Regions from separate parts of the Streptomyces sp. NPDC001599 genome, predicted to be linked through region 1. Evidence: riboswitches for the same ligand, from Rfam matches in the RefSeq annotation. Region 1 holds a riboswitch; each other region holds the start of a gene.

Region 1 (7,308 bases):
TCCCACCACACCTCCGATGCCGCACCCGCTTCCCTGCGGCACGTCCGCGCCAAGGGCGAGCCCCGCTTCCCCGACGGGCCGAAGGCCGATCCCGCCGGGTCGCACTTCGAGCGGCGGATCCGCAGCTTCCAGCCCCGGCGGAGCCGGGTGACCGCCGGGCAGGCGGACGCGCTGCAACGGCTGTGGCCCCTGTGGGGACTGGACATCGACGGCCAGCGGGTCGTCGACCTCGCCGAACTCTTCGGCAACACCCGGCCCGTCGTCCTGGAGGTCGGCTTCGGCATGGGCGAGGCCACCGCCCGAATGGCCGCCGCCGACCCGGACACCAACATCCTCGCCGCCGACGTCCACACCCCCGGCCAGGGCAACCTGCTCGGCCTCGCGGAGCGACAGGAGCTGTCCAACATCCGGGTGGCCAACGGCGACGCGATCATCCTGCTGCGCGAGATGCTCGCCCCCGACTCCCTCGCCGGACTGCGCGTCTACTTCCCCGACCCGTGGCCGAAGAAGCGGCACCACAAGCGCCGGCTGATCCAGCCGGAGTTCCTCACCCTGGCCGCGACCCGGCTCGCTCCGGGGGCCGTGGTGCACTGCGCCACCGACTGGGAGCCGTACGCCGAGCAGATGCTCGAGGTGCTGACCGCGCACCCCGACTTCGAGAACACCGCGCCCGGCGGCGGTTTCTCGCCACGCCCCGAGCACCGGCCGCTGACCCGTTTCGAGGGCCAGGGACTGGACAAGGGACATGTGGTGAACGACCTGCTCTTTCGTCGCGTACAGCACAAGGAGTCGCCCCCCACCGGTTAGGGTCCTGCCGTGGCCACCTGTCCCCCGTTTCCGACCCATGTGCACCGGCATACGCACTGGTGGCAGCGGACCTGGGTCCGTTACGGCGCGCTGATCACCCTGCTCGCGCTCTCCGGCCTGGTGATCCTGGCCCTGGTGCGCGAACAGACGGGCACGCAGGGGTTCCTGGTGGGGCTGGGCCTGGCGGTGCTGCCGGTGCCGCTGCTCATAGCCGCCTTCCGCTGGCTGGACCGGGTGGACCCCGGCCCGTGGCGGAACCTGCTCTTCTGCTTCGCCTGGGGGGCCTGCGCGGCGGCGCTGATAGCGATCGTCGCCAACAGCTTCGCGACCCGCTGGATAGCGACCGCGACCGCCGACCCGGCGAGCGCGGACACCCTGGGCGCCACGGTCATAGCGCCGGTCGTCGAGGAGTCCGCCAAGGCGGCCGCCGTCCTCCTGGTCTTCCTCTTCCGCCGACGGGACTTCACCGGCATCGTCGACGGCGTGGTCGTCGCCGGGGTCACCGCCACCGGCTTCGCCTTCACCGAGAACATCCTCTACCTGGGTACTGCCTTCGGCACCGACCAGCTCACCGGCGACCGCGGCATCGCCTCCGTCACCGCGGCGACCTTCTTCGTGCGGGTCGTGATGTCGCCGTTCGCGCACCCGCTGTTCACCGTGCTCACCGGCATCGGCTTCGGCGTCGCCGCGCTCTCGACGGGCCGGCACCGCCTGCGCCGGGCGCTGCTCCCGCTGGCCGGGCTGCTGCTCGCGATGGGCATGCACGCCCTGTGGAACGGCTCGGCCGCGTTCGGCGAGTACGGCTTCTTCGCCGTGTACGCGGCGTTCATGGTGCCGTCCTTCGGCCTGCTGACCTGGCTGGTGATCTGGACCCGGCAGCGCGAACTGGGCACCGTGCGGGCCGAGCTGCCCGCGTACGTCATGGCCGGCTGGCTCACGCCCGCGGAGCCGTACGCGCTCGGCTCGATGCGGGCCCGCCGCATCGCCCGGCAGTACGCCCGCCGGCACGCCGGGAAGGAAGGGGCGCGGGCGGTGGCGCGGTACGAGGCCTGCGCGACCTCGGTGGCGTTCCTGCGGCAGCGGGGCCGCCGGGGCAGGGCGGGCGCCGACTTCGCCGTCCGGGAGCGGGCGCTGCTGGACGCCCTGTGGCACCTGCGGAACCTCGCCCGTCCGGCGCTGGACCACGCCGCCCGTGCCACCGCCCCGCCGCCCGTGCCGGTGCCGGTGCCGGTGCCGGTGCCACCGTGGGCGTATCCGTACGGCGGGCCGCACGGCGCGTACGGACCCCGGACCGCACCCGCTCCCTACGCCCCGCACTACCCGTACGCGCCGCCGTACCACCCGTACGCCCCACCACCCGGCCCCCACCGGCCGTAGGTCCGCGGTACGAAGGCCGCCCGGTCAGGCGGACGCCCGGGTCAGCCTCCCGAGCTCGTCCTCCGTCAGGCTCAGCTCGGCCACGCCCAGCAGGGCCGGCAGCTGCTCCACCGTGCGCGCGGACGCGATCGGCGCCGCCACCGTCGGCCGGGCGGCCAGCCAGGCGAGCGCGACCGTGGCGACGGGGGCCTCGTGGGCCTCGGCGATCTCGTCCAGGGCGGCCAGCACCCGGCGGCCCCGCTCGGTCTCCAGGTGCTTGGCCGCACCGCCCGCCCGCGGGCTGTCCACCTCCGTGCCGGGCCGGTACTTCCCGGTGAGGAAGCCGGCCGCGAGGGCGTAGTACGGCACGGCGGCGAGACCCGCCCGCTCGGCGAGGTCGCGCAGTTCGCCCTCGTACGTGTCGCGGGAGACCAGGTTGTAGTGCGGCTGGAGGGCGACGTACCGGGCGAGGCCCTCGCGGTCGGAGAACTCCAGGGACGCCGCGAGCCGCTCGGCGGAGATGTTGGAGGCGGCGATGTGCCGCACCTTGCCGGCCTTCACCAGTTCGTCGAGCGCACCGACGATCTCCTCGACCGGCACCTCGGGCTTGTCGAAGTGGGTGTAGTACAGATCGATGTGGTCGGTGCCCAGGCGGCGCAGCGAGGCGTCGGCCGCGGCCTTGATGTTCGCGGCGGACAGGCCCGGGTACTCGGGGTGCTGGCTGACCTTGGTGGCGAGGACGACGTCGTCACGGTTGCCGCGGGCCGCGAACCACTGGCCGAGGACGGTCTCGGACTCGCCGCCGCTGTTGCCGTCGACCCAGGCGGAGTAGGAGTCGGCGGTGTCGACGAAGTTGCCGCCGGCCGCCGTGTAGGCGTCCAGGACGGCGAAGGACCGGTCCCGGTCGGCGGTCCAGCCGAAGACGTTGCCGCCGAGGGCCAGGGGGAAGACCTCGAGGTCGGAGGAGCCGAGCTTGCGCAGAGAAGTCATGTAGGGAGTCAACGACCGCGCCGGAGCGGACGATTCCGGCAGGCACGCAAAATCCCCGCAAACCAGCAACCGGCAAGCGGCAACCGGCAGCCCTGACGTCGGGGGGTCGCCGTCAGGACCGCCGGGGATCAGCGGGGCGCGTCGTGGGCGGGGCGGATCAGGGAGTGAGCCCCTTGCTCTGCAACCAGGCCATCGGGTCGATGCCGGTGCCGCCGTCGGTGTGGACCTCGAGGTGGAGATGGGCGCCGGTGACGTTGCCGGTGGCGCCGACGCGGCCGATGACGTCACCGGTGGTGACCTTCTGGCCGACGCTGACGTTGATGGAGGACTGGTGCGCGTACCAGAGCTCGGTGCCGTCGTCGAGGGTGAGCACCGTCTTGTAGCCGTACGACCCGTCCCAGCCGGCCGACGTGATGGTGCCGCTGTGCACCGCCTTGAGCAGCGTGCCCGTGGGGGCGGCGAAGTCGAGACCGGTGTGATGACCGGAGGCCCACAGGGAGCCGGCCTGGTTGAACGTGGAGGAGATCGTGTACGAGGAGGTCGGCAGCGTGTACTGCTTGGCCAGCTTCGCGAGCCGCTCGGCCTCGGCCTTCTTGGCGGCCTCCTCCTCAGCCTTCTTCTTGGCGGCGGCGGCCTTCTCCTCGGCCTCCTTCTCCGCCTTGGCGGCGGCGTCGGCGGCCTTCTTCTCGGCCGCGGCGGCGGCTTCGGCGGCGGCCTTGGTCTCGACCTGCGCCTGCTGCTGCTCGGCCTGCGCCATGATCCGGGCCCGCAGCGACTCACCGGCGCCGGTGGTGTCGGTGCCCGCCGCGCTGTCGGCGGCGACGGCCTGGGTGATGCCGCTGAGCGGGGTGGCGGAACCCTCGGGCTCCGCCTTCTCGTCGTCGCCGGGAAGGAGCGAACCGACGTTCGGCAGGTCCGGCATGGAGATGGACACCGGGGGCTTGCCGGTCTGCGCGCTGGCCATGCCGCCCGCTCCCACGGCGGCTATGACACCGACGCCGAGGACGGTGGAGCTGCGGGCCAGTCCGCCGCGCTGCTTGGCCACGCGGTGCCGGCCGCGTACGGGGCGGATGGATTCCGCGGTGGGATTCCACTCCTCCCAGGGACCCTCTTCGGCGCGGTAGCCGTCGTAGCCGAAGGTGTCGGTGCCGTGCCCACTGGGCGCGGACGGGGCCTCGGGGGCAGGCCGGTTGGACGCCACGTGGGCGTACTCCTTTCCTTCCTTTCGCCTACCGGGTTAGCTGACGGGTTCGGAGCAGGAAGGTCTCCTACGGGTGTCTGCCGACCGTGTCTCCACGACGGCATACGCCCGATTCACCCCAATGTGGTGGTTCCCCGGTTCCCTTGCGGGATTCGGCGCGTGCGCACGGAGCCGCCTTCTGTGACGGCTGGGACGACCGCGCTGCGTTATCGAACGTTAATAGACGCGAGGCTCCGATTCCAAGCGGTTCCCCTTGATCATTACCTGATACGGGCGGGACGTACGCCTCACGACCGGTGAAAACCGGGCGAGTTGACCCGGCCTCAGTATTCCTCTTCGCGCCACTTTCTTCTGACGGTGTATCAGTTGTTATGCGCAGGGGGGTCGCGCTGTCACGGCTCGTGACAATGATCATGATCGCCGGGCCGGGGACGCCGGACGGCGAGCAGCGCCATGTCGTCCGCCATGCCGCCACCGGAGTGCCGGCGCACGTCCTCGGCGAGGGTGTCGAGCAGGCTCGCCGGATGCGGGAAGACGCGGCCGGCCAGCCGCGCCTGCGGATCGTAGAACTCGCCCTTCGCGTCCCGGGCTTCGGTCAGCCCGTCGGTGTAGAGCAGCAGCGTGGCGCCGCCGGGGAAGGCGACCTCCTCCGCCCGGTCGGGCCACACGCCCAGCTCGCCCATGCCGAGCGGCAGCGCCGACTCGTGGGCGGGCAGCGGGCCGAGGGTTCCGTCGCCGTAGAGCAGCAGGGGCGGCGGATGGCCGCGGTTGACGATGCGGACCGTCCCGCCGCCGTGCGGGAGTTCGGCGAGCACGGCGGTGGTGAAGCCCTCGAAGGCGTCCAGTCCGTCGCGCCGGGTGCCCTCGCGCGCCAGCGCCCGCTCCAGGCGCTGCGCCACCGCCTCCAGCGTCGCCTCCTGCTCGGCGGCCTCCCGGAAGGCGCCGATCACGACGGCGACGGCGGCCACCGCACCCATGCCCTTGCCGCGCACGTCACCGACGATGAGCCGGACGCCGCGGGCGCTGTCCTGCACGGCGTACAGATCGCCGCCGATGAAGGCGTCGGCCTGCGCGGCCTCGTAGCAGACGGCGATCTCGAAGCCCGCGATCCGCTCGGTGGGTTCGGGCAGTACGGCACGCTGGGCGGCCTCGGCGATCTCGCGGACGGAGACGAGGCGCTCGCTGCTGCGGCGGACCATGCCGTTCACGAGGACGGCGAGCACGGCGACCGTCGCGATGGTGATCAGCTCGGTGAGGGAGTCGACGTAGTGGATGACGCCCTTGCCGAGTTGCAGCCCGATGACCACGGCGACCACGGCGACGCCGGTGAGCGCCGTGCCGCGCCGCGAGTAGAGCGGGGCGGCGATCAGGGGTGCGGCCGTGTAGAGGGGCCCGGCGGTGAAGTACCTCGGGGTGAAGATGTCGTACAGGATGGCGACGACGATCAGCAGCACGGGGAGCGCGTGCACGAAGGTCCGCCCGTACCCGGCCCGCCGCCGGGGTTGCGGTGGCCCGGAGGGCGACCCGGGCAGCGCCTCGTCGCCGAGCCCGAGCCCCGGGTCGGGCACGGGATCGCCGGGGAGCCGGCCACCGGCCCTGGCGGCCGCTCCCTCGTCGTCCACGTCACCTGGCCGCACCACTCGTCTCCCGCCGCCCCGTACGTCCGCGCCGCTCGCCGTCCCGGACTCCAGGGTTCCGGGGGCGGGGGCGGGCGGCGAGCGGTGAGCGGCCGACCGGATGACACGCGGCACCCGCGGAAACGCACCGAGGGCCGGAACCCTTTCGGATTCCGGCCCTCGGCCTTCAGTAGCGGGGACAGGATTTGAACCTGCGACCTCTGGGTTATGAGCCCAGCGAGCTACCGAGCTGCTCCACCCCGCGTCGTTGTGTTCACCACTGTACGTCATCCCGGGGGCGGAATGCACATCGGTATCTCCCGCCCCGCTCTCCCTACCCCTCCAGGTGGCGGTTGGGCGCCTTCGCCCGCTGCGCGTACTCGGCCAGTACGACGACGGCGGCGCCCGCGGCGGTGAGCACCCCGCTGCCGTCCGCCCCCGCCACGAAGGTGTCCGGCTCCCGCCAGGCCGTGACGACCCGGCGTACCCCCGCGTCGAGGATCAGCCGGGCGCAGGGCGCGGGCCGGGAGGCCCGGCGGGCACAGGGCTCAAGGCTGCTGTAGACGGTGGCGCCGGCGAGCCGCGAGTCCCCCGGGTCGACCTTGGCGAGCGCGGCCTCCTCGGCGTGCACGACCGGATCACCGCCCTCCCGCGAGTACCCCCGCGCCAGCTCGCTCCCGTCGGCGGCGACCACGACCGCCCCCACGCTGAACGCGGTGTCCGACGGCGGACACAGCTCGGCCAGCTCGCAGGCGAGCGCCAGCCAGCGCCGGTCGGCGGCGGCGACGCGGTCACCGGAGCCGGGTGCGGTCGGCAGGTACCGCATCAGCACGACGTCCTCGATCCGCCGCGTCTCGACCAGCCGCAGCCGCCCGCCCTGATAGGCACCGGGCCCGAACAGCCGGGGCGCGGCCGGGTCCCCGACCAGGAGCGGCGCGAGGACGAGCTGGAGCTCGTCGGCGAGTTCCTGCTGGAGCAACTGGGTGTGGACGGTCCCGCCCCCTTCGACCATGAGCCGCCGCACGCCCCGCCGGTCGTGCAGGTACTCCAACGCCGCCGGCCAGTCGAGGTCAGGCCCCAGAGACACCACGTCGGCACCGATCCCGAGCGCGCGGGCCCGCCGGGCACCGTCGTCCGTGGTCAGCAGCACCTTGTCCCCGCCCGTGTGCCAGAACCGCGCCGCCGGATCCAGCTCACCGCTGCCACTGACGGTGACCTTGAGCGGGTACTCCGCCCTCCCGTCCGCGACCCGGGCCGCCCGCCGCTCGGCCGAGTTCACCAGCAGCCGCGGATTGTCGGCCCGGATCGTCCCGGCCCCGACCAGGATCGCGTCGACCG
Region 2 (7,308 bases), on a different contig from region 1:
CCGCGGCCCTCGAGGTGCTCCTTGCCGTACTGGCCGAGCTTGGGACCGACCTCGGGGAGGATCTTGTCGGCGGCGTCCACGAGGATGAAGCGCATGTCCTCGCGGGAGACGTTGTTGTAGTACTTGGCCGCGTCCCGGGCCATGTCCTCGACCTCACCGATGGTCTCCGCGCCGGCGAAGCCGCCGCCGACGAAGACGAAGGTGAGCGCCTTGCGGCGGATCTCCTCGTCGGTGGTGGAGTCGGCCTTGTCCAGCTGCTCCAGGACGTGGTTGCGCAGGCCGATGGACTCCTCGATGCCCTTCATGCCGATGCCCTGCTCGGCGAGGCCGGGGATCGGGAAGGTGCGGGAGACCGCGCCCATCGCGATGACCAGGTAGTCGAAGGGCAGCTCGTACGCCTCGCCCACCAGGGGGGCGATCGTGGCGACCTTGCGGTCCTGGTCGATGGTGGTGACCCGGCCGGTGAGGACCTCCGCCTTCGGAAGCACGCGCCGCAGGGGGACGACGACGTGCCGCGGGGAGATGCTGCCGGCGGCGGCTTCGGGGAGGAAGGGCTGGTAGGTCATGTACGACCGCGGGTCGACGACGGTGACGGTCGCCTCGCCGTAACGCATCTTCTTCTGGATGCGTCGAGCTGCGTACAGGCCTACGTACCCACCGCCTACTACGAGGATCCTGGGACGCTCCGTGGTGCTCATGCCATCGAGTATCCACCCGGTTGAGGGGGGTGGATCGTGCGCCCCTTCACAAGCTTCGGTGGGTGCTGTGCTACCATCCGCCGCTCACGTGACGGAGATCATGGCGGGCGAAGGAACCAGGGTGTAGGGCACCCCGTTGTCAATGCCGCGTGAGCTGCACCTCCGCGCTTCGGAAGCGGTGGACCACCCTTCCGCGAGGGCCCCGCGGAACCCTCTCGCGACACCGACCTGAACACGTTCAAAGGGCAGTTGAAACCCCAAAAGGGTCAACGCGCGCGCTTTCGTCGTCCGACAGGGCCCAATTCCTTGTGAAGAACTTCACGAACTTTCCCGACGGGACGTCACCGAGGGGCCCCGAAAGGCCCCCCGGCACCCGCTCAATCGTCGTCCGTCCTGCTCAGACCGCTACCGGCACCGCTGTCGCACCGCCGACGCGAGCGCCCTACGCGATCGACCACGCGATGCCGTCGAGGATGTCGTGCTCGCTCACGACGACCTCCTCCGCGCCCGTCCGCTCCATGATCGCCAGCAGCACCAGGGACCCCGCCGCGATCACGTCGACCCGGCCCGGATGCATGGCGGGGACCGCCGCGCGCTCGGCGTGGGTGGAGGCCAGCAGCCAGTCGGTGATCTCCCGGACCCGGTCGCGCGAGACACGGGAGTGGTGGATGGCGGCCGAGTCGTACTCCGGCAACTCCTGCGCGATCGCGGACACCGTCGTCACCGACCCGGCCAGACCCACGAGCGTGCGCGCCTCGCCCAGCGGCACCGTCCGCTCGGCCAGGTCCAGGGCGGCCTCGATGTCGGCCCGCATCGCGGCGACCTGCTCCGCCGCGGGCGGGTCGGTCACCGCGCCGTCGCGCACCAGGTGCCGCTCGGTCATCCGCACGCAGCCGACGTCCACGGAGCGGGCGGCGCGCACGTGGTCGTCGCCGACGACGAACTCGGTGGAGCCGCCGCCGATGTCGACGACCAGGTAGGGCTTGTCGAGGTCCGCCCGGCCGGTCAGTTCCTTCGTCGCCCCGGTGAAGGAGAACTCGGCCTCCTGGTCGCCCGAGATGACCTCCGGCTCGACGCCCAGGATGTCCAGCACGCCGCGCACGAAGTCGTCCCGGTTCTCCGCGTCGCGGGAGGCGGAGGTGGCGACGAAGCGCAGCCGCTCGGCGCCGTGCGCCTTGACGACCTCGGCGTACTCGCGGCAGGCGGCGAAGGTCCGCTCCAGCGCCTCGGGCGCGAGCCGCCCGGTGCGGTCGACGCCCTGGCCGAGCCGCACGATGGTCATGCGGCGGTCCAGGTCGGTCAGCTCGCTCGTGGCCCCCGCGCCGGAGGCGCTGTCGGACACAGTCGCGTCGGCGACCAGCAGGCGGATGGAGTTCGTACCGCAGTCGATGGCGGCGACCCGGGTCACTTGGCATCCTCCTCGGCCGTCTCGGGTACCGTCACGCACGGGCCCTTGCGCCACCACTCGGGCAGCATCGCGATCGCCTCGTCGCCCAGCGGGTTGACCCCGGGACCGGCGGCCAGCGAGTGGGCGACCAGCACGTGCAGGCACTTCACACGGTCCGGCATGCCGCCCGCGCTCGGGAAGCCGGTCAGCTCCTCGATCTCGTCGCGGCGCCGGATGTAGTCCTCGTGCGCGCCGCGGTAGGCGGCGGCCAGCTCCGGATCGGTGGCCAGCCGCTCGGTCATCTCCTTCATCACGCCGTTCGCCTCCAGCGTGCCGATGGCGGAGGCCGCCTTCGGACACGTCAGGTAGTACAGCGTGGGGAAGGGCGTGCCGTCGGGCAGCCGCGGCGCCGTCTCCACCACGTCGGGCTGCCCGCACGGGCAGCGGTGCGCGATGGCCCGCAGGCCGCGCGGCGGACGGCCGAGCTGCTGCTTGAAGGCCGCCACGTCCGCGTCGGTCGGCTCGGTGCGCGGGGTGGTCGGCGGGGGAGTCTGCATGACTGTCTTCTGCTGGTCTTCCTGTTGAGTCACTGCCGGAGCGGCCGGTTCACTGTCGGTGCGGTCGGTTCACTGTCGGCGGGCGACGGCGTCGGCCTTGTCGACCGCGTCCCACACGTTCCGGTACCAGGGGCGGTCGGCGGCGCCGGCCCGGGCGCGGGTCTGCTCGGCCGCCTCCGGGTCGACGACGACGAACCCCGTCTCCCCCGGCATCACGTAGTGCAGCCGCAGCCGGACCTGCTGCTCAGCGTAGGCGTCGTCCTGCCAGCGTGCCTTGAGGTCGCGCAGGTCCTCGACCCGCTGCCGGGTCTCCCGCTGCTCCCGCTGGAGATCGGCGATCTCGGCGCGCTGGGCGACGTACTGCCGTATCGGGTAGGCGAGCGCCACGACGAGCGAGCAGAGCACCATGGCGAGCAGCGCGGCCCGGCCGGTCAGCCGGGAGCGCCGGGCCTGGCGCTTGGTCTGCGAGCGGTAGACCCGGGCCGCGGTCTGTTCCCCGATGATCCGGATCCTGGTCGCGGTGGAGAAACGGTCCCGGTCCTTCACGGCCATCTGGTCTCCGCCTCCCGTGCACGCGCGTACGTCCCCGCACACGGTACGGGACCGGGTACGGGGACGTACGTACGACGCTGCCTTCTACCGGGTCGTCAGCCCTTGAAGCGGGGGAACGCGCTGCGGCCGGCGTACACCGCGGCGTCGTCGAGGATCTCCTCGATGCGCAGCAGCTGGTTGTACTTGGCGACGCGCTCGGAGCGGGCCGGGGCGCCGGTCTTGATCTGGCCGCAGTTGGTGGCGACGGCCAGGTCGGCGATGGTGACGTCCTCGGTCTCGCCGGAGCGGTGGGACATCATGCACTTGAAGCCGTTGCGCTGGGCCAGCTCGACGGCGTCCAGGGTCTCGGTCAGCGAGCCGATCTGGTTGACCTTGACCAGCAGGGCGTTGGCCGAGTTCTCCTCGATGCCGCGGGCCAGGCGCTCCGGGTTGGTGACGAACAGGTCGTCGCCGACCAGCTGGACCTTGTCGCCGAGCTTGGCGGTGATGGTGTTCCAGCCGTCCCAGTCGTCCTCGAACAGCGGGTCCTCGATGGAGACCAGCGGGTACGCCTCGACCAGCTCGGCGTAGTACTCGGTCATCTCGGCGGCGGTGCGCTGCTTGCCCTCGAAGGCGTAGGAGCCGTCCTTGTAGAACTCGGACGCGGCGACGTCGAGCGCGAGGGCGATCTGCTCGCCGGGGGTGTAGCCGGCCTCCTTGATCGCCTCGAGGATGAGGTCGAGGGCCTCGCGGTTGGAGCCGAGGTTCGGGGCGAAGCCGCCCTCGTCGCCGAGGCCGGTGGCCAGGCCCTTGTTCTTCAGGACCTTCTTGAGGGTGTGGTAGACCTCGGCGCCCCAGCGCAGGGCCTCGGAGAAGGACTCCGCGCCGATCGGGGCGATCATGAACTCCTGGATGTCCACGTTGGAGTCGGCGTGCGAGCCGCCGTTCAGGATGTTCATCATCGGCACCGGCAGCAGGTGCGCGTTCGGGCCGCCCAGGTAGCGGAAGAGCGGCAGGTCGCTGGCCTCGGAGGCGGCGTGGGCGACGGCGAGGGAGACGCCGAGGATGGCGTTGGCGCCGAGCGAGCCCTTGTTGTCGGTGGCGTCCAGGTCGAACATGGCCTGGTCGATCAGGCGCTGCTCGGTGGCGTCGTAGCCGACCAGCTCCGGGCCGATCTGCTCGATGACGGCCAGCACGGCCTTCTCGACGCCCTTGCCGAGGTAACGGCCCGGGTCGCCGTCACGCAGTTCGATGGCCTCGAAGGCACCGGTGGAGGCGCCGGAGGGAACGGCGGCACGCCCCGTGCTGCCGTCGTCGAGGCCGACCTCGACCTCGACCGTGGGGTTGCCTCGGGAGTCCAGGATTTCCCGGGCTACGACGACGTCGATGGACGGCACGAGCATCTCCTTCTTCAATGTGACGCTTCGATGTGGCGCTTCGGTGGGCCGCGGTCCGCGGGACCGCGACGGCTCTGCGGGACCGAGCCTAACCGGCTCCGGGCGATCGGCCAGCCGATCGCCCACCCGCTGGACAGAACCGAGAGTAAATTGTTTCCGAACGGAACAAAGGCGGAACATGAAAATCCCGCCCCGGTGCGTACGGGGGAACACGCACCGGGGCGGGAGTCGCGGGGCGGGCCGCCGCCTACTTCAGGTGCAGCTGCTGGCCCGGGTAGATCAGGTCGGCGTCGTCGACGATGTCGTCGTTCAGCTTGAACAGCTTCGCCCAGCCGCCCTTGACGTCGTGCTCCTCGGCGATCGAGCTGAGGGTGTCGCCCTTGACGACCTTGTACTCGCCGTCGCCCTTCTCGACCTTCTTGCCGGTCGGGGTGGTGACGGTCTTCTTCGCGGGCTTCTCGGCCTTCGGCTCGGCGGCCGGGCGCTCGGAGGAGCGGGAGGCCTTCTGCTCGGTGGAGCGCTCGGCGGTGGAGCCGCTGCTCTGGCTCTGCGAGCTCTCGGAGCTGGAGGAACCGCTGTCCTGGGAGCCGCCACCGGTGTACGCGGCGCCCGACAGGCCGGTGCCGCAGACCGGCCAGGCACCCTTGCCCTGGCCCGCGAGCACCTTCTCGGCGATCTCGATCTGCTGGGACTTGCTCGCCTGGTCGGCGGAGGAGGCGTACTGCGTACCGCCGTAGGCGGCCCAGGTGGAGGCGGAGAACTGCAGACCGCCGTAGTAACCGTTGCCGGTGTTGATGGACCAGTTGCCGCCGGACTCGCACTGGGCGACGGCGTCCCACTCGGACGCGGTGGCGGCGGAGGCGTTGCCGGCCGCCATCAGCGGGGCGGCGACGGCGGCACCGGTGACGCCGGCGACGGCGATGACTCGGGTGGCCTTGGACGGGCGACGGTGCTTGCCCTTGCCGGAAAACAGCATGGTTGATCCCCTCACCGACGCCTGCGAGGTGAGCTGTCGGGTTCGGGCCGGTTGAGTTGCCCGGCCGGGTTCCTCGCGGAACTCGGCTTCACCCCTAGCCACTCCGGCTCAACTGCCCGGTGCGGCGCTTACCTTGGGTCCCCCGCTCCTGCCTGCGGCGCTTGACGCGACGACTGTTCCCGTACGGCCGCTGGCAGGATTCGGCGTTGCGGCTGTCGGGGCCCGCGGTGGCGAGCGGTCATGACCGTAGACACGCGCTCCGCGGATTTTCAAAGACGATCACGGCTTCTGAGACCTATCTCTCACGAGATCCAAAAGGGACATACAGTCCCTAACCGTGACGTGAACTCCCCCTACTTTTCGCCCGATTCGCCCGTGACCGTGAGCGTCTGACCGGGCAGGATGTGGTCGGGGTCGGCACCGACGACCGCCTCGTTGTCGGCGTAGAGCGCGTGCCATCCGCCGTCGACCTCAAGGGAGTCGGCGATGGCCCAGAGACTGTCGCCGGTGCGGACGACGTAACAGCCGTCCCCGGCCTCTCGCTCGTCACCGTCGCGCGAGGCGTGCCGGCCCGCCGTCGGGTCCGTACGGCCCTCCCCCGTCGCATCCTCGTCCGCACTGCCGCCGCGGTGCTTGCCGGAGCCGGACGAGCCCTCGGTGCCCTGCGGTTCGGCACTGGCGGAGGGGTCGGATTCGGACGAAGTGTCCGGCTTGGTGGATTGGTCCGCACCATCGGACGAGGCGTCAGACGACGGCGAGGAAGAAGCCGAAGAAGAGGGCGAAGGGGACGAAGAGGACGCCCCGGACTCCGACTCCGGAGTTTCGGCCGTACCGGTCGAGCCGGTTGAACCGGTCGAACCGGATGACTCGGATGACGGGGACGACTCGGGCGATTCGGTGGTCGCGGGTGATTCGGACGACTTGGTGGTGTCCTGCGCCCCCGAGGAGTCCGACCCCTCCGACGCCCCGTCACCGGCCGTGCCGGAGCCACCGCCCGTGATCCCGGAGTCGCTGCCCAGGCCGGCCAGCAGACCGCAGGTCGGCCAGGCGGCGATGCCCTGGGCCGCGTGTATCTTCTCGGCGATTCTTATCTGCTGGGAGCGACTGGCCTGGTCGGCGCTGGGGGCGTAGTCCAGACCGCCGTACTGCTCCCAGGCCTCCTGGGACAGCTGAAGGCCGCCGTAGTACCCGTTGCCGCTGTTCTGGCTCCAGGCGCCGCCGGTCTCGCACTCGGCGACCTGGTCCCAGTTCGCGGAGTCGGCCGCGTGGGCGCCGGTGGCGCCGAGCAGCGGGATCGCGATGGCGGAGCCGGTCACTCCGGCGGCGACGACCAGTGCGGGTGCCTGGCGGGGGCGGCGGTGACGACCGTTCCCGGAGAGCATGCGACGACCTTTCACGAGACGACGGGGACCACGCGGCGGTTGACGCTCGACACCACGTTGATCCGTGAACGTATAGGGAGATCATCGCTTGTCACAAGTTCATGCCGCGCAGATCACGTGAAGATCACAGAGTTGAGCGCGTGTCACTTTTGCTTCGGCGACGGACCGTTGTCCGCCGGTGACGCGGGCGGTGTGAACGAGACGGGCAAGGTGCGCAGACCTCGCATGATGAGGCCGCCGCGCCACCGGAGTTCGGCCGGGTCCGCGGCGAGGCGGAGGTCCGGCAGCCGGGTGAGGAGCGTCGCCAGCGCCGTCTGCCCCTCCAGCCGGGCGAGCGGGGCGCCCAGGCAGTAGTGGATGCCGTGGCCGTACCCGAGGTG
Region 3 (7,308 bases), on a different contig from region 1:
CGTGCGGGTGCACCCCGGCGAGGAGTGGCTGCACGTCCTCCGGGGCCGGTTGCTCCTGCGCCTCGGGGACACCGAGCACCGGCTCACCGCGGGCGACAGTGCCCACTTCGACTCGATGACCCCGCACCGGATCGCCGCGCAGGACCTCGACGGGGTCGAGCTGCTGTTCGTCCACACCCTGCTGCAGAGCCCGACGGCCGCCCTGTGCCTCGGCCCGACCCCTGGAGAGACGCCATGAGTACCATGCAGGAGAAGTTCCCGCGCGCCCTGTGGGTGCGGCTGGTCGTCTACATCGCCCTGGGGCACGTCTTCGGCGGCTTCCTCTACCTGCTGTTCGAGGTGGGCGCCAAGTAGCGCCGTCCGCAGGCGGGTGGCTCAGTCCAGCATCCGCTCGCGCAGTCGCTCCCGGGTCGCGGGAGCGAGCCGCAGTCCCCGCTCCAGGTAGGCGTCGACGCCGCCCCACGTCTCCTCGACGGTCTCGAAGGCCGCCGCCAGGTACTCGGCGCGCGCGTCGAACAGGGGACTGAGCAGCTCCATGACCTCGGGGGAGTAGGCGGAGGCCGCGGAACCGCTGCGGCGCACCTTGTAGCGGCGGTGCGCGGCGTTCGACTTCAGGTAGTCCTCGACGACGGCCTCGCGCTCGACACCCAGGGCGAGCAAGGTGACGGCGATCGACAGGCCCGCGCGGTCCTTTCCGGCGGCGCAGTGCATCAGGGCCGGGACGCTGTCCTCGGCGAGCGCGTGCAGGATGCGGGAGTGCTCCGCGGTGCGCTCCGTGACGATCGAGCGGTAGGAGCCGATCATGCGGTCCGCGGCCTTGCCGTCGGCCAGGATCTCGCGCAGCTGGTCGAGGTCGCCGTCACGGACCATCTTCCAGAACTCGGCGCCGTCGGCCGGGTCACTCAGCGGCAGGTTGACGTTGCGCACGCCGGGCAGCTCGACGTCCGGGCCCTCGAGCTTCTGGTCGGCCGCGTTGCGGAAGTCGAAGATCGTGTGCAGGCCCAGCGAGGCCAGGAACGCGGCGTCCTCCCCGGTGGCGTGAGCCAGGTGACCGCTGCGGAACAGCACCCCCTGCCGCACCCGCCGCCCGTCCACGGTCGGCAGTCCGCCCACGTCCCGGAAGTTGCGCACGCCGGTCAGCTCGGGTTCGGTCGACGGGACCTGCTGCGTCACGGGGGCTCCTCCCACTCCGCCCCGCCGCCGCTGCTCGCCGACGGGCTTCACCCGACGATACGGCATCCCCTGTGCGCGAAATCGCACCCGGAGGCATATTCCGGGCAGATAAGAGCCTTCTGTCCGAATTGGCGCCTTGATAACAACTGGCCCTGAAATGGCGCAGGGTGAATGAGAGGCGCGTGAGCAGCGTCATATCCGTGACCGTGCGTTGCCCGTCATGTTCACGTAATTCAACTGTTTCTCAAGGGGCTTCAGGTAAAAGCGCGCGACGGAAATCGACGCAGGGTTACCGGATATCCCCGTAAAGGATCAATCGGAACACCTGTCGAGGGAACCCCTCGCTTGTCCCCTTGCGTCTTGGTCCCTTACGTTCACCACCGATCCGGACGGACGCCTAATCCTGCCGCCGACCGGAGCCCGCACTCATCGACCACCCGTACACGGCAGGAGCGGGGGACCCACAGGTAGAACTGCCTGTTCCGGTTCCCGGAACGGCTTGGGGTAAAGCCGCGTTCCGACGCGGCCGGGCATCTCCAGCCCGCACCCGACAGCTCACCTCGCAGGCGCCGGAGAGGAATTCGCCATGCCCGCGAAGGGTAAGCACCGCCGTACCAGGGCCATGCGCCTGACCCGCACCATCGCCGTCGCCGGAACCGGTGGCGCCGCGCTCGCGCTCCCGCTGATGGGTGCCGCCGCCGCCAACGCCGCTCCCGCGCACTCCGTTTCCGAGCAGGCCGTGCAGTCCGTTCCGACGTCGGCCAAGAAGGCCGCCGCCGAGAAGAACTCCGACTCGCGCACCTACACCGTGAAGAGCGGGGACTACCTCTCGAAGATCGCCGACGAGCAGGACGTCGACGGCGGCTGGAAGAAGCTCTACGCGGACAACCGCGAGGCCGTCGGTTCCGACCCGTCGCTGATCCACCCCGGGCTCAAGCTCTCGATCGACGGCCAGGCCGCCAAGCCGTCGGCGCCGTCCTCCGCGCAGTCGCACAAGCCCGCGCAGAAGTCCGCCGAGAAGCCCGCCGCCGCCAAGCCGGCCCAGAAGTCGACGGACGCCGAGAAGACCTCCTCCTCGGACACCGGCAGCCAGTCCACGGGCACCACCAGCGGCTACACCTCCCCCGTCGCGGGCGGCACTGTCGGTACCCCGTACCACCAGTCCGGCAGCATGTGGTCCAGCGGCTACCACACCGGCACCGACTTCGTCGTCCCGACCGGCACCTCCCTCAAGGCCGTCGGCGCGGGCACCGTCGTCTCCGCCGGCTGGGGCGGCGCGTACGGCAACCAGGTCGTCATCCAGCTCGCCGACGGCCACTACGCCCAGTACGCCCACCTCTCCTCGCTCTCCGTCTCCGCCGGTCAGTCGGTGACGGCGGGTCAGCAGGTCGGCCTCTCCGGTGCCACCGGCAACGTGACCGGCCCGCACCTGCACTTCGAGATCCGCACCACGCCGGACTACGGCTCGGACATCGACCCGCTGGCGTTCCTGCGCTCGCACGGCGTCTCCGTCTGACGACCGGTTCCGCGCGGCCCCCGCGCACCGAAGGCCGGACCCCGATCCCCGGGTCCGGCCTTCGGCGTGTCCGGACCACGGTGCACGCGCCGTACAAGGACCTCGCCGTATTCCGGAATTGACGAATACTTTAGGCGTGGCCTTTCTCACCGCCCGTCAATCCCTTCCTACGGTCGCGTAGGTCACATTCCAAGGTGAATCATGGGCCGATGTGGCAGACGATTCGAAGAGTGACAGCAGAGCAGTGATCGGGTCGTACGTGGCGGTGGGGGACAGCTTCACCGAGGGCGTCGGCGACCCCGGCCCCGACGGGGCGTTCGTCGGCTGGGCCGACCGGCTCGCCGTACTGCTCGCGGACCGGCGCCCCGAGGGCGACTTCACGTACACGAACCTCGCCGTGCGCGGCAGGCTCCTCGACCAGATCGTGGCGGAACAGCTCCCGCGGGTCGTCGGACTCGCGCCGGACCTGGTCTCGTTCGCGGCGGGCGGCAACGACATCATCCGGCCCGGCACCGATCCCGACGAGGTCGCCGAGCGGTTCGAGCTGGCGGTGGCCGCGCTGACCGCCGCGGCCGGGACCGTCCTGGTGACCACCGGGTTCGACACCCGCGGGGTGCCCGTCCTCAAGCACCTGCGCGGCAAGATCGCCACGTACAACGGGCACGTCCGCGCCATCGCGGACCGCTACGGCTGCCCGGTGCTCGACCTGTGGTCGCTCAGGAGCGTCCAGGACCGCAGGGCGTGGGACGCCGACCGGCTGCACCTGTCGCCGGAGGGCCACACCCGGGTGGCGCTGCGCGCGGGGCAGGCCCTGGGCCTGCGCGTCCCGGCCGACCCGGACCAGCCCTGGCCGCCCCTGCCGCCGCGCGGCACGCTCGACGTCCGGCGCGACGACGTGCACTGGGCGCGCGAGTACCTGGTGCCGTGGATCGGGCGCCGCCTGCGGGGCGAGTCGTCGGGCGACCACGTGACGGCCAAGGGGACGCTGTCGCCGGACGACATCAAGACGCGGATCGCCTCGGTGGCCTGACGCGGACACCGGTGGTGTCCCGGCGGGCCGGTGTCCCGGGGGCGCCGGCGGCTAGCGCGGCGGTGTCAACGCCGCCCGCTCCAGGCCCAGTTCCCGGGCCAGGGCCTCGTCCACCCACTCCTGCGCCCGGGTCCGCGACACCGTGCCCGTGTACGACGTGAGCTGCACCGCCAGCCCGTCCAGCAACGCCGTCAGCCGCAGGGCCGCGGCGTCCGGCTCGGGGCAGGAGAACTCACCGGCGGCCACGCCCTCGGCGATGACCTCGGCGATCGCCGCCTTCCACTGGCGGTCCAGCTCGCGCGTGACCTCCCGCAGCGCGGGCTCGCGCGGCGCCGCCGCCCATCCCTCGATCCACAGCCGCCAGCCCTTGGCCGGGCCGGTCGGCGCGTACCACCGCACGGCCGCCCGCAGACGGCGCAGCGCCGACGTACGACGGGCGAGCAGCCCCCGCAAGTGGGCGAGGTCGTCCTCGGCGGCATGGGTGAACGCGGCGGCGACCAGGCGCTCCTTCGTGGAGAAGTGGTAGAGCACCAGGGCGTTGCTGACGCCGAGCGCCGCGGCCACGTCGGCGATCCGCAACGCCGCCACGCCCCGCGCCGATATCTGCTCGATGGCGGCGCACAGCAGCTCCTCGCGCCGCTCCGCCACGCTCAACCGCACTCTCCCCACGCACGTCACCCTATACAGGCGCCGACGCCCTTCCCGGTCGCGGCGGACTGGGGAACACGGATGTGACATCCGTCGTTCGAGGTGACGTAGGACGAGACGACCATAATGAGAGCCTGAACCACTCCACCTGGAGGTACTGTGGCCGCTTTCCGTTCCCCGAGTCCCGGGCTCGGTGTGCCCCGGCCCGCGGCCTTCGGCGCGGACCCGAGCGGTGAGCGCATGGCGCGCATCCGCAGATCGCCGCACTTCCGCGACGGCGTCTTCCAGAATCCCGGGGGCACCGCCCGGACCCGGCCCTCCGGCTCGGCCGCCGAATTCGCCAAGATCTACTTCAACAAAGAGGCGCGGCTGCGCCGGTCCCCGCGGGGGCCCGTCCCGGTGCACGCCACCACCCTGGCCGACCTCGCCCGGCCCCCCGCCACGGGGCTCAGACTGACCTGGATGGGCCACTCCAGCGTGCTCGCCGAGATCGACGGGCAGCGCGTGCTCTTCGACCCGGTGTGGGGCGAGCGCTGCTCCCCGTTCCCCTTCGCCGGCCCCAAGCGCCTGCACCCGGTGCCGCTGCCGCTCGCCGCCCTGGGCCCGGTCGACGTCGTCGTCATCTCCCACGACCACTACGACCACCTGGACATGCCCACCATCAAGGCACTGGCCGGCACGGACACGGTCTTCGCCGTGCCGCTCGGCGTCGGCGCCCACCTCGAACACTGGGGCGTCTCGCCCGCCCGGCTGCGCGAGCTGGACTGGCACGAGTCGACGGGCGTCGGCGGCCTCACCCTCACCGCCACTCCGGCCCGGCACTTCTGCGGACGCGGGCTGCGCAACACCCAGCACACCCTCTGGGCGTCCTGGGTCGTCGCCGGTGCCGAGCACCGCGTGTACCACAGCGGGGACACCGGCTACTTCGACGGTTTCCGCGACATCGGCGCCGCGCACGGCCCGTTCGACGCCACGATGATCCAGCTCGGGGCGTACGCCGAGTTCTGGCCGGACATCCACATGACCCCCGAGGAGGGCGTCCGGGCCCACCTCGACCTCCAGGGCGGCCGCTCGCACGGCGCACTGCTGCCGATCCACTGGGGCACCTTCAACCTGGCGCCGCACGCGTGGGCGGAGCCGGGGGAGTGGACGAAGGACGCGGCCGAGGAGGTCGGGCAGGCGGTGGCGTTCCCGCGGCCGGGGGAGCCGTTCGAGCCGGCGGGGGAGCTGCCGGCGGAGGCGTGGTGGCGGGCGGTGTCCGGTCCGATCGCGCACCCGTGGCGCCGTCCCGGGATCGTCGAAGGCGTGGCGGGGACGAGCAGAAGCGATCTCGACCTCGCCGGGGAGAGGTGACGTCGGTCGGGGACGAGCTTGGGGGAGATGGTCCAGATGCCGGAGCGTCTCCCTGCCGACGAGCAGGGTCGTTTGCTGCGAGCCTTGGACGGAGTGTCCCGAGTGGAGGGTGAAGTCACTGCTCGGCGATTCAGACCCTTGCCATCTCTGGAAGGCCAGTCTCGGGTGGTGGTCCGAACGCGCGTCGTGCGGCGCTGAGTTCACAGGAAGGGGCCGACCGGGCAGCGCTCGGCCGGTGTCGGTGGCAGCGTCTGGGGTGCGGCGCATGTCTGCCTCGTCACCTTGGCTCGATGCCGAAACTCCCCTGTCACCGGTGCACCTCTTCAATGGGCCGGGGGAGCCGGGTCACCCTCTATGACGGGCCGGTTGCCGGACCGGTCGGGACTGAGGTGTCCGGGGTCGTCCAGTACGACTGCTCCCCGAAGCCCGGGATCCCATGGAGGCTGCATACCGAGGACTATGACCCCACCTCCACGGACAGGACCGAACTGATCCTGCCCGACCTCGGCTTCGAACTGCCAGTATCCGGCACGGACGCTGTGAGTGGCTGGTCCAAGGGCACTTCCTACGGAGACCCTGACGCTGCGCTCGATCGGGTCGTCGCCCACTGGTTCAACCTGCCCCGCTGGCACGGAAACGGCCACCTGGCAGCCCGTGCCGTCGACGGAATGCCGCTACTGGTGGCCGCCGGGCGCAGTGTGTACCGCCGCGACGGACGCAAGAGTTTCTCCTGGCGCGACTACCGGGACCTGCTGATCGCCGCCCACCAGCAACTCGGCGGCCCGATCGCGCTCATCTGGGACAACCTCAACGTCCACAAAGCCGCCGGCCTGCGGCAGTTCGCCGCCTCACGGGACTGGCTCACCATCCACTACCTGCCGCCCTACGCACCCGACCTCAACCCCGTCGAAGGCATCTGGTCCCCACTGCGACGCGGCTGGCTCTCCAACGTCGCCTTCTCCACACCCGAACACCTCGTCCAGCGCATCCGACGCGGCCTACGCCACATCCAGTACCGCAGCGACCTCGTAGACGGCTGCCTCGCCGAGACCTGCCCGGAACATACGGGAGAAGTGCGCCGGGGTGACGTGCGCGGGCCGGGCCAGAGCTGGGACGTCAGCAGGCGCGCGTAGTAGCGGTCCATCGCGTCCCGGGCCCGCAGCAGGCGGCGGTTGGGCTCCTGGGTGGCGCGGCTCATGCCGCCATCCCATCACGACCCGTCCCGGCGCGGGGCGGCCTGGCAGGCCCGGAACCCTTGAGTTCTAGCGGTTGTGGCAACACCCCAGTTTTCAGGGGTGTGCGATGGAGTTCGAGATCCGTCCGGACCGGACGAGGCCGCAGGGCAGGAAGGAGCTGACCCGTGAGCGGGCCGCATACTTCCAGCTCATGGCACTGGGCTACAGCAACAGAGAAGCCTGTCGGATCGTCGGTGTCGATGTCCGGACGGGAAAGAAGTGGCGCAACGGCAATCACGCGCCGGGCAAGGGCCGCAGGCCACTGCCTCCCACACGCAGGGAGACGGTGGCCTGCGGCCCCTCGCGGTACCTGCGTGAGGACGAACGCATCCACATCGCTGACCGGCTGCGGG

The links. A riboswitch is a leader RNA that binds a small molecule or an ion and turns the genes downstream of it on or off. The one in region 1 is predicted to bind cyclic di-AMP.
Region 2: it holds a riboswitch for cyclic di-AMP, as region 1 does, so the genes downstream of both, rpfA (resuscitation-promoting factor protein RpfA) here and ACFYZ3_RS30215 (M23 family metallopeptidase) in region 1, are expected to answer to the same signal.
Region 3: it holds a riboswitch for cyclic di-AMP, as region 1 does, so the genes downstream of both, ACFYZ3_RS13020 (peptidoglycan DD-metalloendopeptidase family protein) here and ACFYZ3_RS30215 (M23 family metallopeptidase) in region 1, are expected to answer to the same signal.

What each region holds. Positions count from the first base shown of each region.
Region 1 is NZ_JBIAVA010000015.1:19,433-26,740, forward strand. Features, by position in the region: gene trmB (tRNA (guanosine(46)-N7)-methyltransferase TrmB) at 1-807, shown strand, start outside; gene ACFYZ3_RS30205 (PrsW family intramembrane metalloprotease) at 817-2,184, shown strand; gene ACFYZ3_RS30210 (aldo/keto reductase) at 2,209-3,153, opposite strand; gene ACFYZ3_RS30215 (M23 family metallopeptidase) at 3,311-4,354, opposite strand; cyclic di-AMP (ydaO/yuaA leader) riboswitch at 4,366-4,522, opposite strand; gene ACFYZ3_RS30220 (PP2C family protein-serine/threonine phosphatase) at 4,747-5,976, opposite strand; tRNA gene ACFYZ3_RS30225 (tRNA-Met) at 6,162-6,235, opposite strand; gene ACFYZ3_RS30230 (dihydrofolate reductase family protein) at 6,305-7,308, opposite strand, start outside.
Region 2 is NZ_JBIAVA010000012.1:98,403-105,710, forward strand. Features, by position in the region: gene ACFYZ3_RS27730 (NAD(P)/FAD-dependent oxidoreductase) at 1-698, opposite strand, end outside; gene ACFYZ3_RS27735 (exopolyphosphatase) at 1,141-2,106, opposite strand; gene ACFYZ3_RS27740 (DUF501 domain-containing protein) at 2,103-2,642, opposite strand; gene divIC (cell division protein DivIC) at 2,712-3,194, opposite strand; gene eno (phosphopyruvate hydratase) at 3,290-4,570, opposite strand; gene rpfA (resuscitation-promoting factor protein RpfA) at 4,818-5,546, opposite strand; cyclic di-AMP (ydaO/yuaA leader) riboswitch at 5,550-5,716, opposite strand; gene ACFYZ3_RS27760 (transglycosylase family protein) at 5,900-6,928, opposite strand; gene ACFYZ3_RS27765 (cytochrome P450) at 7,072-7,308, opposite strand, start outside.
Region 3 is NZ_JBIAVA010000004.1:39,634-46,941, reverse strand. Features, by position in the region: gene ACFYZ3_RS13035 (helix-turn-helix domain-containing protein) at 1-238, shown strand, start outside; gene ACFYZ3_RS13030 (DUF6126 family protein) at 235-354, shown strand; gene ACFYZ3_RS13025 (tyrosine-protein phosphatase) at 376-1,173, opposite strand; cyclic di-AMP (ydaO/yuaA leader) riboswitch at 1,598-1,755, shown strand; gene ACFYZ3_RS13020 (peptidoglycan DD-metalloendopeptidase family protein) at 1,760-2,689, shown strand; gene ACFYZ3_RS13015 (SGNH/GDSL hydrolase family protein) at 2,934-3,719, shown strand; gene ACFYZ3_RS13010 (TetR/AcrR family transcriptional regulator) at 3,771-4,388, opposite strand; gene ACFYZ3_RS13005 (MBL fold metallo-hydrolase) at 4,527-5,720, shown strand; gene ACFYZ3_RS13000 (transposase) at 6,389-6,853, shown strand; partial or broken gene ACFYZ3_RS12995 (IS30 family transposase) at 7,023-7,308, shown strand, end outside.